DNA from 3 places in the Uliginosibacterium sangjuense genome. Region 3 is predicted to be linked to each of the others. Evidence: predicted binding sites of a transcription regulator. Region 3 holds the regulator's gene; each other region holds the start of a gene.
The links. The regulator FNR, encoded in region 3, switches genes on or off when oxygen is low (the NO sensors DNR and NnrR bind a similar motif). The targets are predictions, from matches to a motif close to TTGANCTAGNTCAA.
Positions count from the first base shown of each region.

Region 1 (4,140 bases), 730 kb from region 3:
CCAGGCCGTCGCGGCCAGCGCGCACGCGGCGCTGGCGCCCAGCGGCACCTGCGATGGTTACTGGCTGGGCCAGCCCGGCATTCTAGAAACCGCAGGAGACGCACATGCACACGCCTGAGTTCAGTTTTCCCGCCCTGTTCGCCCGCCTCGGGCCACGCCTGCCGCAACGCCCCTGGAGCGACGCACTGATGCTGGCGCTGGAGGCGGCGCGGCGCAGCGGCAAGCTGGCCGGCGACCTCGCCTTCCTCGACGGACGCACCGTCGCCATCCATGTCAGCGACCTCGGCGCGACGGCCTGCGTCAGCTACCGCGAGGGGCGCTTCCACCGCGCGCGCGAATCGGCCACCACGCCAGCCGACGTGCGTTTCTCGGCGCGCGCCTGCGACTACCTGCGCATCCTGCGCCGCGAGGAAGACCCGGACACCCTGTTCTTCCAGCGCAAGCTGCGCATCGAAGGCGACACCGAACTGGGGCTCACGCTCAAGAACCTGCTCGACAGCATTGAGGTCCCGGCCTGGCTGATAAGCCATCCGGCCTGAGATTGGCCTGACAACTCACGATCGCCCGGCAGGCCTGTCCGCCCTGCCGGGCGCGGCTCCCAGGCTGCGCACCCGCCGAATTCGTCTAATTCGCCAAATTCGCCGCACCTCAGTCACCCAAGGGCGCGCGCGGCGGGACAGGCGGCGTTGAAGCCGGACGCCCCGCGCCGGATCATTCAGACAAGCGCGCAGGCACGCCCATTGCTCGCGTTCGCCTGACAAACGACTGATCCGGATCGCCCATGCACACCGCCGCCCACCATCGCAAACTCATCGGCCGCCTGCGCCTGGATGCCATGGACTCGCCTCGCCGCTACCGGCGCAATGCGCTCCTGGTTTCCCTCCTGCCCGTGCTGGCGATGCTGGCCTTCGTGGCCATATGCGCAGCTTTGGTGCTGGCTGGCCTGATGATCCTGGAAGATCGCCTGCTAGCCACCGTGGCGGTGGTCACCGGCCTGCTCCTGCCGCTGCTGGGACTGCATCTGCTGCAGATCGAACTGCCGGCGCCCGAAGGTTTTCCCGCGCCCCAGAATGCCGCGCCCAAACTGTGGGAACTGCTCAACAAGCTGCGCCTCAAGCTGAATGCGCCACGCATCGACGAAGTGCTGCTGGTGGAAGACTTCACCGTGCGCCTCGAACACTTTCCGCGCTGGGGCTGGTTCGGCCCCTCGCGCCATGTGCTGGTGCTGGGCCTGCCCTGGCTGATGGCCCTGTCGCCCAAGCAGGCAGCAGCCGGCATTGCGCACGAGTACGCACGCTACGGTTCGCGCGAAGACTGGCGCTACGCCTGGGTGCAGCGCTGCCGCAGCTTGTGGCCGCGCTACATGGAGGCCTTGCCGGGCGCCATGGACTCATTGCGCAATCGCCTGCTCGCCCGCTACGCCAATTACATGCACGCCTACACGCTGCCGCTGGCGGGCGATATGACGATCCGCGCCGATATCGCCGCGGCGCGTTGCGTGGGCCCGGAACGCGCCGCCCAGGCCATCGTGCGCAGCCGGGTCATGAGCAACTGGCTCAATGCCTTCTTCTGGCCCGAGTTCATGCGCCACGCCGACGACCAACCGGCGCCCGAGCGCATGCCCTTCCAGAGCCTCATCACCGCCTTGCGTGCGGCCGACCAGAGCATGGCGCAGCGCCGTTGCTACATGGAGGAAATGCAGCGCAAGCGCCAGGTCGACGAGGTGGACCCGCCGCTCAACGAACGCCTGCGCTGCCTCAGCCAGAAGCCTGAGCTGACCGGCATGCCGGAATGCACCGCCGCCGAACACCTGCTGGGCAAGCATCTGGCGCAAGCGATCCGCAATCTGGACGAAGCCTGGATGGCGCGCGAGCAACCCTATTGGCGCCAACGCCACGAGGCCGTGCAGGGCGCACGCCTGTGGCTGGACAACATGGGCAGCGTGCCGGATGTTGAGATCATGAACCTGGAGGCCCTGACCCAGTACGCGCGCGCCCTGCTGACCGTGGGCCGGCGTGCCGAGGCGATGGCCGCGCTGAGCCGTGCGGCCAATCATCCCCAGGGCACGGTGGAGACGGCCTGGTCGGTCGCCCAGATCGTGAGTGAGCACGACGAGGCCGAAGCCCTGCCCTACCTCGACCTGGTGATCGAGCGCGACGCCATGCATGCGGTGGCGGCGGCAGAGCTGGCGCTGTCGATCGCCGAGCGACATGGCCGGCGTGACCGCGTGGGCCACTACAAGCGCAGCATCGAGGCGCTGGTCGCTGCCTGATCTGGTGATCTGGCACGCCTGTCAGGCCGGTGTGCCAGCTCGCCTTGGGCGGCGGTCCCTCCATGAGGCAATCTTGACCTCGATCAAGCACGCGGCGCGCACCCCCTAGCCTCCCATATCTAGTAGCCATAGCATCCCCCGGCACAACATCTAGTAGGGGGAGACGACGATGGCGGAACTCACCGGGGTCATCAAGCGCGATGGCCGCCTGCTGCCCTTCGACGCGGCCAAGATCGAGGCCGCGATTGCCCGTGCCGGCCAGGCCAGCGGCGAGTTCCAACCCCACGAGGCCGAGCGGCTCACCCGCCTGGTGGTTGACCGCTTGGTCGCCCAGGGCGAGCTGGTGCCCACCATAGAACGCATCCAGGACACGGTGGAAGTCTCGCTGATGGCCGCTGGCTGGTATCGCACTGCACGCGCCTACATCGTCTACCGCGAGCAGCGTGCGCGCCTGCGCCGCGACCACAAGACCGTCGTCGATGTCGAGAACGCCATCAACGAATACCTCGACCGCCGTGACTGGCGGGTCAATGCCAACGCCAACCAGGGCTACTCGCTGGGCGGCCTGATCCTCAACGTCTCCGGCAAGGTGGTGGCCAACTACTGGCTCAACCATGTGTACGCGACCGAGATCGGCGAGGCGCACCGCGCCGGCGATGTGCATATCCACGACCTGGACATGCTGGCCGGCTACTGCGCTGGCTGGTCATTGAGAACCCTGCTGACCGAAGGCTTCAACGGCGTGCCGGGCAAGGTGGAATCGTCGCCGCCCAAGCACCTCAGTGCGGCCGTGGGGCAGATCGTAAACTTCCTCGGCACGCTGCAGAACGAGTGGGCCGGCGCCCAGGCCTTCAGCTCCTTCGATACCTACCTGGCGCCCTTCGTGCGCAAGGACGCCATGTCCTATGCCCAGGTCCGCCAGTGCATCCAGGAGCTGATCTACAACCTCAACGTGCCCAGCCGCTGGGGCACCCAGACCCCCTTCACCAATCTCACCTTCGACTGGGTGTGCCCGGAAGACCTGCGCGAGCAGATCCCCTACATCGGCGGGAAGGAAATGCCCTTCGCCTACGGCGAGCTGCAGGCCGAGATGGACATGATCAACCGCGCCTACATCGATGTGATGACGGCCGGTGATCGCCACGGCCGTGTATTCACCTTCCCCATCCCGACCTACAACATCACGCCGGATTTCGACTGGGACACCGAGAACGCCAACCGCCTGTTCGAGATGACGGCCAAGTACGGCCTGCCCTACTTCCAGAACTTCCTGAACTCGGAGCTCTCGCCGAACATGGTGCGCAGCATGTGCTGCCGCCTGCAGCTCGACCTGCGCGAGCTGCTCAAGCGTGGCAACGGCCTCTTCGGCTCGGCCGAGCAGACCGGCTCGCTGGGCGTGGTGACGCTCAACTGCGCGCGCATCGGCTACCTGTTCAAGGGTGACGAGGCGGGCCTGTTCGCCCGCGTAGACCGCCTGCTGGAACTGGGCCGCGACAGCCTGGAGGTGAAGCGCCAGGTGATCCAGCAACTCATCAATGCCGGCCTGTTCCCTTACACCAAGCGCTACCTCGGCACCCTGCGCAACCACTTCAGCACCCTGGGGGTGAACGGCATCAACGAGATGATCCGCAACTTCACCGAGGGCCGCGAAGACATCACCACGCCCTGGGGCGAAGCCTTCGCGCTCCGCCTGCTGAACCACATCCGCGCCCGCATGAGCGAGTTCCAGGAGGCCACCGGCCACCTCTACAACCTGGAGGCCACGCCGGCCGAGGGCACGACTTATCGCTTCGCCAAGGAAGACCGCAAGCGCTGGCCCGACATCCTGCAGGCCGGCACACGCGAACAGCCCTATTACACCAACTCCT
Region 1 covers NZ_CP101132.1:606,897-611,036, reverse strand. Annotated here, with positions in the region: gene NMB43_RS02745 (U32 family peptidase) at 1-118, shown strand, start outside; gene ubiT (ubiquinone anaerobic biosynthesis accessory factor UbiT) at 105-539, shown strand; gene NMB43_RS02735 (M48 family metalloprotease) at 782-2,272, shown strand; gene NMB43_RS02730 (ribonucleoside triphosphate reductase) at 2,442-4,140, shown strand, end outside.
Region 1: NMB43_RS02730 (ribonucleoside triphosphate reductase) is a predicted target of FNR. The motif match lies at 2,346-2,359, and genes of this name have one in related genera.

Region 2 (4,140 bases), 2.2 Mb from region 3:
CGGCGCTCAGGGCTGGGTGACGAAACCGGATTCACCGGCGTCCTCCTCTTCAATGATGTTCAGCAAACTGTCGATACCGATGCGCTCCAGTTGGCGTCCGCCGCTGCGGCGTGGGGTGCGCTGGGCCACCCGGTCGTAGATCGACAGCTTGAAGGGCACGTCCTCCCAGTCAAAGCTGAGCACGGCCTCGGGCGCGTCGTGGCCACTGCGCCGCGATTCGCGGTGTTCGTAGCGGATGCCCTCGTTGATCATGAAGATCTCGACGTCCTTGGCGCTGTCGGCAAAGATCTCCAGCTCCACCTCGGAGTAGGCGCCGGCCGTGCCGTCGAGCACCGTGCCGGTCAGGAAGGGGGTGAAGGGTGCCAGCGCCCGCATCGCCTCGACGGCGACCAGGCGCATTTCGTGCAGCCGTGCTTCGTCTTCTTCGTCGCGGTAGAGCTTGTGGTAGGTCTGACGCTCTTCCTCGACTTCGGCATTGGTCGGCAGCGCTTCGCCTTCGCCGATGCCGAGCTGGCGGGCCGCTTTTCGCTTGGCGAAACCGTAGTCGGTGATGCCCTCTTCAGCCATCAGACGGGCGGCGACCGCGGCGATCTTGCGGCGCAGGCTGTCCTGGCGCGTGGGGAAGCTGTGGCGGGCTGGCATGCGGGGCTCGCTCTACGGATAGAATCGGAACCTATTCTACACAGCGGCGCCCAAGGGCGGTCCGACGCATTCCCCGAGTTTCCAATAATGCATATTCACATCCTGGGTATCTGCGGCACCTTCATGGGCGGCATCGCCCTGCTGGCGCGCGCTGCGGGCCACACCGTCACCGGCTGCGATGCCAACGTCTATCCGCCGATGAGCACACAACTCGAAGAGCAGGGGATCGCCCTGATCGAGGGCTGGTCGGCTGAGCAGCTCGCGCTGGCACCTGATCTGTATGTCGTCGGCAATGCGGTGTCGCGCGGCAATCCTTTGCTGGAGGCCATTCTTGATCGCGGCCTGCCCTACACCTCCGGGCCGCAATGGCTGGCGGACAACATTCTGCAGGGCAAGTGGGTGCTGGCGGTAGCCGGCACGCATGGCAAGACCACGACCTCGTCCTTGCTGGCGTGGATTCTGGAGGATGCCGGCCTGAATCCGGGTTTCCTGATCGGCGGCGTGCCGGGCAACTTCGGCGTGTCGGCACGCCTGACGGACACCCCGTTCTTCGTGATCGAGGCGGACGAGTACGACACGGCCTTCTGCGACAAGCGCTCCAAGTTCGTGCACTACCGTCCGCGTACCGCCGTCCTCAACAACCTGGAGTTCGATCATGCCGACATCTTCCCTGATCTGGCGGCGATCGAAACCCAGTTCCACCACCTGGTGCGTACCGTGCCGCGCACCGGCCGCATCGTCGCCAACGGCGGCGAGGAGAGCCTGCGGCGCGTGATCGCGCGCGGTTGCTGGAGCGAGTTGGAGTGGTTCGGTGCGGCGGCAGGCTGGCAGTACGAGGACCTCGACGAGCGCGACAACGTGGCCTTTCTGCTGGACGGGCGTGAGGTGTCCAGTTGCAAGCTGCCGCTGGCGGGTGCGCACAACCGCTTCAATGCCTTGGCGGCGATGGCCGCGGCGCGTCATGTGGGGGTGTCGCCGGGGCGGGCGGCCGAGGCGCTGGAGGGCTTCGTCGGCATCAAGCGCCGACTGGAGCCGCGCGGCACCGTGCGCGGCGTGACCGTGTTCGACGACTTCGCGCACCACCCGACGGCGATTGCCACCACGGTGGCCGGGCTGCGCCGGCGGGTCGGCCCGCAGCGGCGCATCCTGGCGGTGTTGGAGCCGCGCTCCAACACCATGAAGCTGGGCGTCATGAAGTCGCGCCTGCCCGACAGCCTGGTCGATGCCGACAAGAGCTTCGTCTACGCCGCCAATCTGGGCTGGGACGCGGGCGAGGTGTTCGGTGCGATGGGCGAGCGCGCGGCCTGCTTTGACACTTTGCCGGATCTGGTGGCGGCGATCGCCGCCGAGGCGCGCTATGGCGACCAGGTGCTGGTGATGAGTAACGGTGGCTTCGGCGGCGTGCACGACAAGTTGCTGGAGGCGCTCGCGCAACGTTCCTGAAGCGGCCGGCAGGCGCAAGCCCTTCGCCTGCATTGATCCAGACTATCGGTTTCGCGCGAAAGACGCGCGCAGCTTTGATCTGCGTCAATATTTCTTGCTGCGGTTTCTCCCCCTGTGGCAACATTCGCGCCGATAAGCTGCGGTGCGTCCCGTCGTCGCGCCGCGTGTCTTGAGTGCGATCCGTGCCCGGCCCGTGGGCGGTCAGGATCAGGCCACCAAAAGGCAGGAGACATGAATAACAAGGCAGCACATGCATTGATCGCGGCTGGGGGGATGTTCGCCGCGAGCGCCCAGGCTGAGAACAGCCGTTACAACCTGCAGCAACCCGTCACCCACCTCGCGGAAAGCATCATGAGCCTGCACATGCTCATGTTCTGGATCTGCGTCGTGATCTTCGTGGTGGTGTTCGGCTTCATGTTCTGGTCCATCTACGCCCACCGCAAGTCCAAGGGGCATGTGGCGGCGCAGTTCCATGAGCATCTGGGCGTGGAGATCGCGTGGACCGTGATCCCCGTGCTGATCCTGCTCGGCATGGCCTGGCCCGCCACCAAGGTGGTGCTGGCGCAGAAAGACACCTCGAACCCCGACATCACCGTGAAGGTCACCGGCTACCAGTGGAAGTGGGGCTACGACTACATCAAGGGCGAGGGCGAGGGCATCCAGTTCTATTCAACGCTGTCGACACCGCGCGCCCAGATTGACCGTGGCGAGTGGAAGGGCGACAACTATCTGCTGGAAGTCGACAAGCCGCTGGTCGTGCCGGTGGGCAAGAAGGTCCGCGTGCTGACCACCGCGCAGGACGTAATCCACGCCTGGTGGGTGCCGGCACTGGGCGTGAAGCAGGATGCGATTCCCGGTTTCATCCGCGACACCTGGTTCAAGGCCGAGAAGGAGGGCTCCTACCGTGGGGTGTGTGCCGAGCTGTGCGGCAAGGAGCACGGTTTCATGCCCGTGGTGGTGGAGGTTGTGTCGGCCGAAAAGTATGCCGCCTGGGTAGCCGATCAGAAGAAGGCCGCCGCCGCGCCAGCGCCCGCCGACAAGGCGGCCGGTGCCACTGCCAACAAGACGGCCGGCTGAGTCCGCCCGCACGCCAAGAACAGGAACGGAGCCCTAAATGAGCGCAGTCAGTCACGACCCCGCCCACGCCCACCACGACGATCACCATCACCACGGCCCGAGCGGCCTGATGCGTTGGCTCACCACGACCAACCATAAGGACATCGGGAACATGTACCTGATCTTCAGCTTCATCATGTTCCTCTCCGGGGGCGTGATGGCGCTGACGCTGCGTACCGAGTTGTTCATGCCCGGCATGCAGGTGGTGCAGCCCGAATTCTTCAACCAGCTCACCACCATGCACGGTCTCGTCATGGTGTTCGGCGCGATCATGCCGGCCTTCGTCGGCTTCGCGAACTGGATGGTGCCGCTGATGGTGGGCTGCAGCGACATGGCCTTCGCGCGCATGAACCTGTGGTCCTTCTGGCTGCTGCCGCCGGCGGCGATCCTTTTGATCGGTTCCTTCTTTGTGCCGGGCGGTGCGACGGCTGCGGGCTGGACGCTGTATGCGCCGCTTTCGCTGCAGATGGGCATGGGCATGGACATGGCGATCTTCGCCATCCACATCATGGGCGCCAGCTCCATCATGGGCGCGATCAACATCGTGGTGACCATCCTGAACATGCGCGCACCCGGCATGACGCTGATGAAGATGCCGCTGTTCTGCTGGACCTGGCTGATCACCGCCTACCTGCTGATCGCCGTGATGCCGGTGCTGGCCGGCGCGGTGACGATGATGCTGACCGATCGCCACTTCGGTACCAGCTTCTTCAATGCGGCCGGCGGCGGCGACCCGGTGCTGTACCAGCACGTGTTCTGGTTCTTCGGCCACCCCGAGGTCTACATCATGATCCTGCCGGCCTTCGGCATCGTGTCGCAGATCATCCCGACCTTCGCCCGCAAGCCGCTGTTCGGTTACGCCTCGATGGTTTATGCCACGGCTTCGATCGCCATCCTGTCCTTCGTCGTGTGGGCGCACCACATGTTCACGACAGGCTT
Region 2 covers NZ_CP101132.1:3,652,880-3,657,019, reverse strand. Annotated here, with positions in the region: gene NMB43_RS16855 (TlpA family protein disulfide reductase) at 1-35, opposite strand, end outside; gene NMB43_RS16850 (hypothetical protein) at 7-642, opposite strand; gene mpl (UDP-N-acetylmuramate:L-alanyl-gamma-D-glutamyl-meso-diaminopimelate ligase) at 730-2,085, shown strand; gene coxB (cytochrome c oxidase subunit II) at 2,317-3,162, shown strand; gene ctaD (cytochrome c oxidase subunit I) at 3,200-4,140, shown strand, end outside.
Region 2: coxB (cytochrome c oxidase subunit II) is a predicted target of FNR. The motif match lies at 2,160-2,173, and genes of this name have one in related genera.

Region 3 (4,140 bases):
AATACCTCAAGCCGCAAAAGCGCTTCGCCCACCTGTTCGGCAAGAACCCCGCGCTGGACGTGATCGCCCGCTTCCAGGCCGTGGCTGATCGCAACATCGCCAAGTTCGGCCTGACCGATGAACCCTATGCCAAGCACTACGGCTACTTCGGCGCTGAGCCGGTGTGAGGGAGGAACAACGATGAACAAACCCTTTGCGATCACGCTGGACGTAGGCAGTTCGCTGGTCAACAAGACGGGCACCTGGCGTACCCATCGCCCGCTCTACCTGCAGCGCATGCCCCCCTGCAACAACGCCTGCCCGGCTGGTGAAAACACCCAGGGCTGGCTCTACCACGCCGAAAGCGGCGACTACGAGCAGGCCTGGAAGACCCTGGTGCAGGACAATCCGCTGCCGGCCGTCATGGGCCGCGTGTGCTATCACCCCTGCGAGGGTGCCTGCAATCGCGGCAAGCTCGACGCGGCCGTGGGCATCAACTCGGTCGAACGCTTCCTCGGTGACGAGGCCATCAAGCTGGGCTGGAAGTTCGATGCGCCGGCACAGGAATCCGGCAAGCGGGTGATGGTCGTCGGTGCCGGCCCCTCTGGCTTGTCCGCCGCCTACCACCTGCGCCGCCTGGGCCACCAGGTCGTCATCTTCGAGGCAGGCCCCTTGGCGGGCGGCATGATGCGCTTCGGCATCCCGAAGTACCGCCTGCCGCGCGAAGTGCTGGACGCCGAGGTGCAGCGCATTCTCGACATGGGCGTCGAGCTGCGCTTGAACACCAAGGTCGACAACCTGCTCGACGCGATGAAGGAAGGCAAGTTCGATGCCGCCTTCCTGGCCGTTGGCGCGCACATTGCCAAGCGCACCGCGATTCCGGCGGCGGAATCCGCCAAGATCCTCGATGCCGTTGCGGTTCTACGCAGCATGGAAGGTGAAGAGAAGCCGATGCTGGGCCGGCGCGTGGTCGTGTATGGCGGCGGCAACACCGCCATCGACGTGGCGCGCACCGCCAAGCGCCTGGGGGCGGAGGAGGCGATCATCGTGTATCGCCGCACGCGCGACAAGATGCCGGCGCACGACTTCGAGGTCGAGGAGGCTTTGCAGGAAGGCGTCATGATGCGCTGGCTGTCGACCATCAAGCAGGTCGGTGATGGCGGCGCGATCACGGTCGAGAAGATGGTGCTGGACGAGCAGGGCAAGCCCGTGCCGACAGGCGAGTTCGATACGCTGGAAGCCGATTCCGTGGTGCTGGCCCTGGGCCAGGATGTGGATCTGGGTCTGCTCGACGGCGTGCCGAACCTCAGCTTCAAGGACGGCGTGGTCGAAGTCGCCCCTAACATGATGACAGGCTACGCCGGCGTTTTCGCCGGGGGCGACATGGTGCCCTCCGAGCGCACGGTTACGGTTGGCGTCGGCCACGGCAAGCATGCGGCACGGCATATCGACGCCTGGCTGCGTGGGACCGAGTACGTGAAGCCGCCGAAGAATGAGCTGGCCACCTTCGACAAGCTCAATCCCTGGTACTACACGGACGCGCCGAAGACCGTGCGCCCGATGCTCGACATCATCCGCCGCCAGAGCACTTTCGACGAGGTGCAGGGGGGGCTGGACGAGAGCAATGCGCTGTTCGAGGCGCGCCGCTGCCTGTCTTGCGGCAACTGCTTCGAGTGCGACAACTGCTACGGCGTCTGTCCCGACAATGCAGTCATCAAGCTGGGCCCGGGCGAGAAGTTCGAGTTCAACTATGAGTACTGCAAGGGCTGCGGTGTCTGTGCGGCCGAGTGTCCCTGTGGGGCCATCAAGATGGAGGCTGAAGCGATCTAAGCGGATCGGCACCCAAGAAAAAGGCCCGCGCAGGCGGGCCTTTTTCTTCCTGGCTGGCGGGGCTCAGCAGGTCGTGTGGTTCAGCAGGGCACGCAAGCCATCGTTGTCTAGGATGCGGATGTACTTTTGCTGCACGCCAATGAGGCCTTCGTCGTGGAACTTGGAGAACGCGCGGCTGACTGTCTCCAGCTTCAGGCCCAAGTAAGAGCCGATTTCCTCGCGTGTCATGCGCAGATGGAACTCAGAGGCCGAGTATCCGCGCTGCTTCATGCGCTGCGACAGGTTCAGCAGGAAGGCCGCGATACGTTCTTCCGCGCGCATCGAGCCGAGCAGGATCATCAGGCTCTGGTCGCGCACGATCTCGCGGCTCATGAATTTGTGGAACTGGTGCTGCAGTGAGCGGATCTCGCGCGACAGCACTTCCAACTGGTCGTAAGGCATCACGCAGACTTCGCAGTCCTCCAGCGCGGTGGCATTGCACACATGTGTGTCGGTGCTGATGCCGTCCATGCCCAAGATCTCGCCTGCCATGTGGAAGCCGGTCACCTGCTCCAGGCCCTCCTCGGTCAGGATGTCGGTCTTGAAGAAGCCGACGCGGATCGCATAGATCGCCTCGAAGGGATCGCCCGCACGGTAGAGCTGCTGGCCGCGCTTGATCTTGCGGCGGGCCACCAGGGCGTCCAGTTTGTGCAGGTCCTGGTCTTCCAGGCCGACTGCCAGGCACAGCTCGCGCAGATTGCACTGTGCGCAGGCGACCCGCAGGTTGTTCGGGGTGAGGGGTGTGCTGACTTTTTGATCCACTTCGGGCCTTTTCTGCAGGTTGATCGCTATCAAGCAAAATAACGGCTCGATCTGCGATTGTCACAGTCCCCAGAGAAAATTCAGAGAGAACATGAGACAGTCCATCGTCTTCGACCCGGAACTGATCCGAAAGTTTGACATTCCGGGACCGCGCTATACGTCCTACCCGACGGCAGACCGCTTCACGGATGCCTTCGATGCTACCGCTTTCGAGCAGCGTCTGGCCGCCCGCGCAAGCGGGGGGATCGAAAGACCGCTCTCATTATATTTCCACATCCCGTTTTGCAACACAGTTTGCTACTACTGTGCCTGCAACAAAATCGTGACAAAGGATCGCACGCTGTCGGGAAGGTACATCGATTACCTTGTGCGCGAGATGGATATGCAGTTGCAGCATCTGTCCGGTCCGCGTCAGGTGGTGCAGATGCATTGGGGTGGTGGAACGCCCACTTTCCTCAACGAAGCCGAGATGCGGCGCCTGGTCGGTGCGATCCGTGAACGCTTCCAACTCAAGCCGGGTGGCGAGTTCTCGATCGAGGTTGATCCACGCAAGGTCGGCGAAGATCAGGTCAGATTGCTGGCTGAACTGGGCTTCAATCGCATGAGCGTCGGCGTCCAGGATTTCGACCCGGTGGTGCAGAAGGCAGTCAATCGCCTGCAGTCTGAAGACGAAACACGCGGCGTGATCGAAGGCGCGCGTGCCCATGGCTTCCGCTCGATCAGCCTGGATCTGATCTATGGACTGCCGTTCCAGACCGTGGCGCGCTTCGAGCAGACGCTGGATCGGGTGCTGGCCCTGCGGCCGGATCGCCTGGCCCTGTACAGCTACGCCCATCTGCCGACCCGCTTCATGCCGCAGCGCCGTATCGCGGCCGAAGACCTGCCCACGCCGGATGACAAGCTGGCGATTTTCGCCCGTGCGCTGGAGCGCCTGTCGGCCGAGGGCTACGTCTACATCGGGATGGACCATTTTGCCCGTCCCGATGACGAACTGGCCGAGGCGCAGCGCCGCGGCTGGCTGCATCGCAACTTCCAGGGCTATTCCACCCATGCTGAATGCGACATGCTGGCCTTTGGCGTGTCGGCGATCGGTCGTGTCGGCGGCGCCTATGTGCAGAACGAGAAGGACACCGAACCGTACTACGCGGCCATTGACCGCGGCGACCTGCCGGTCATGCGTGGCTGGGTCCTCAGTGCCGAAGACTTGATGCGACACGCCATCATCCAGTCGCTGATGTGCCATTTCGAGCTGTCGATGGAGGCCATCGAACAGGGCTTCAACATCAATTTCCGCCACGAGTTCGCGGCTGAGTTGGAAGAATTGCGCGCTTTGGAGCGAGCTGGCCTGGTGACTTTTGAAGATGACTTCATCACCGTCACCGACGCCGGGCGTCTGTTGGTGCGGGCAGTCGCCATGGTGTTCGATCATCACTTGCGGGCTGATCGGGCGCAGCGCCGTTACTCCAGGGTGATCTGAGTCGGCACAGCCTGCCTGCTACCATGACGCTCCTTTGTCTGCGTCATGCGTGT
Region 3 covers NZ_CP101132.1:1,341,650-1,345,789, forward strand. Annotated here, with positions in the region: gene NMB43_RS06140 (thiamine pyrophosphate-dependent enzyme) at 1-167, shown strand, start outside; gene NMB43_RS06145 (NAD(P)-binding protein) at 181-1,809, shown strand; gene fnr (fumarate/nitrate reduction transcriptional regulator Fnr) at 1,873-2,610, opposite strand; gene hemN (oxygen-independent coproporphyrinogen III oxidase) at 2,702-4,087, shown strand.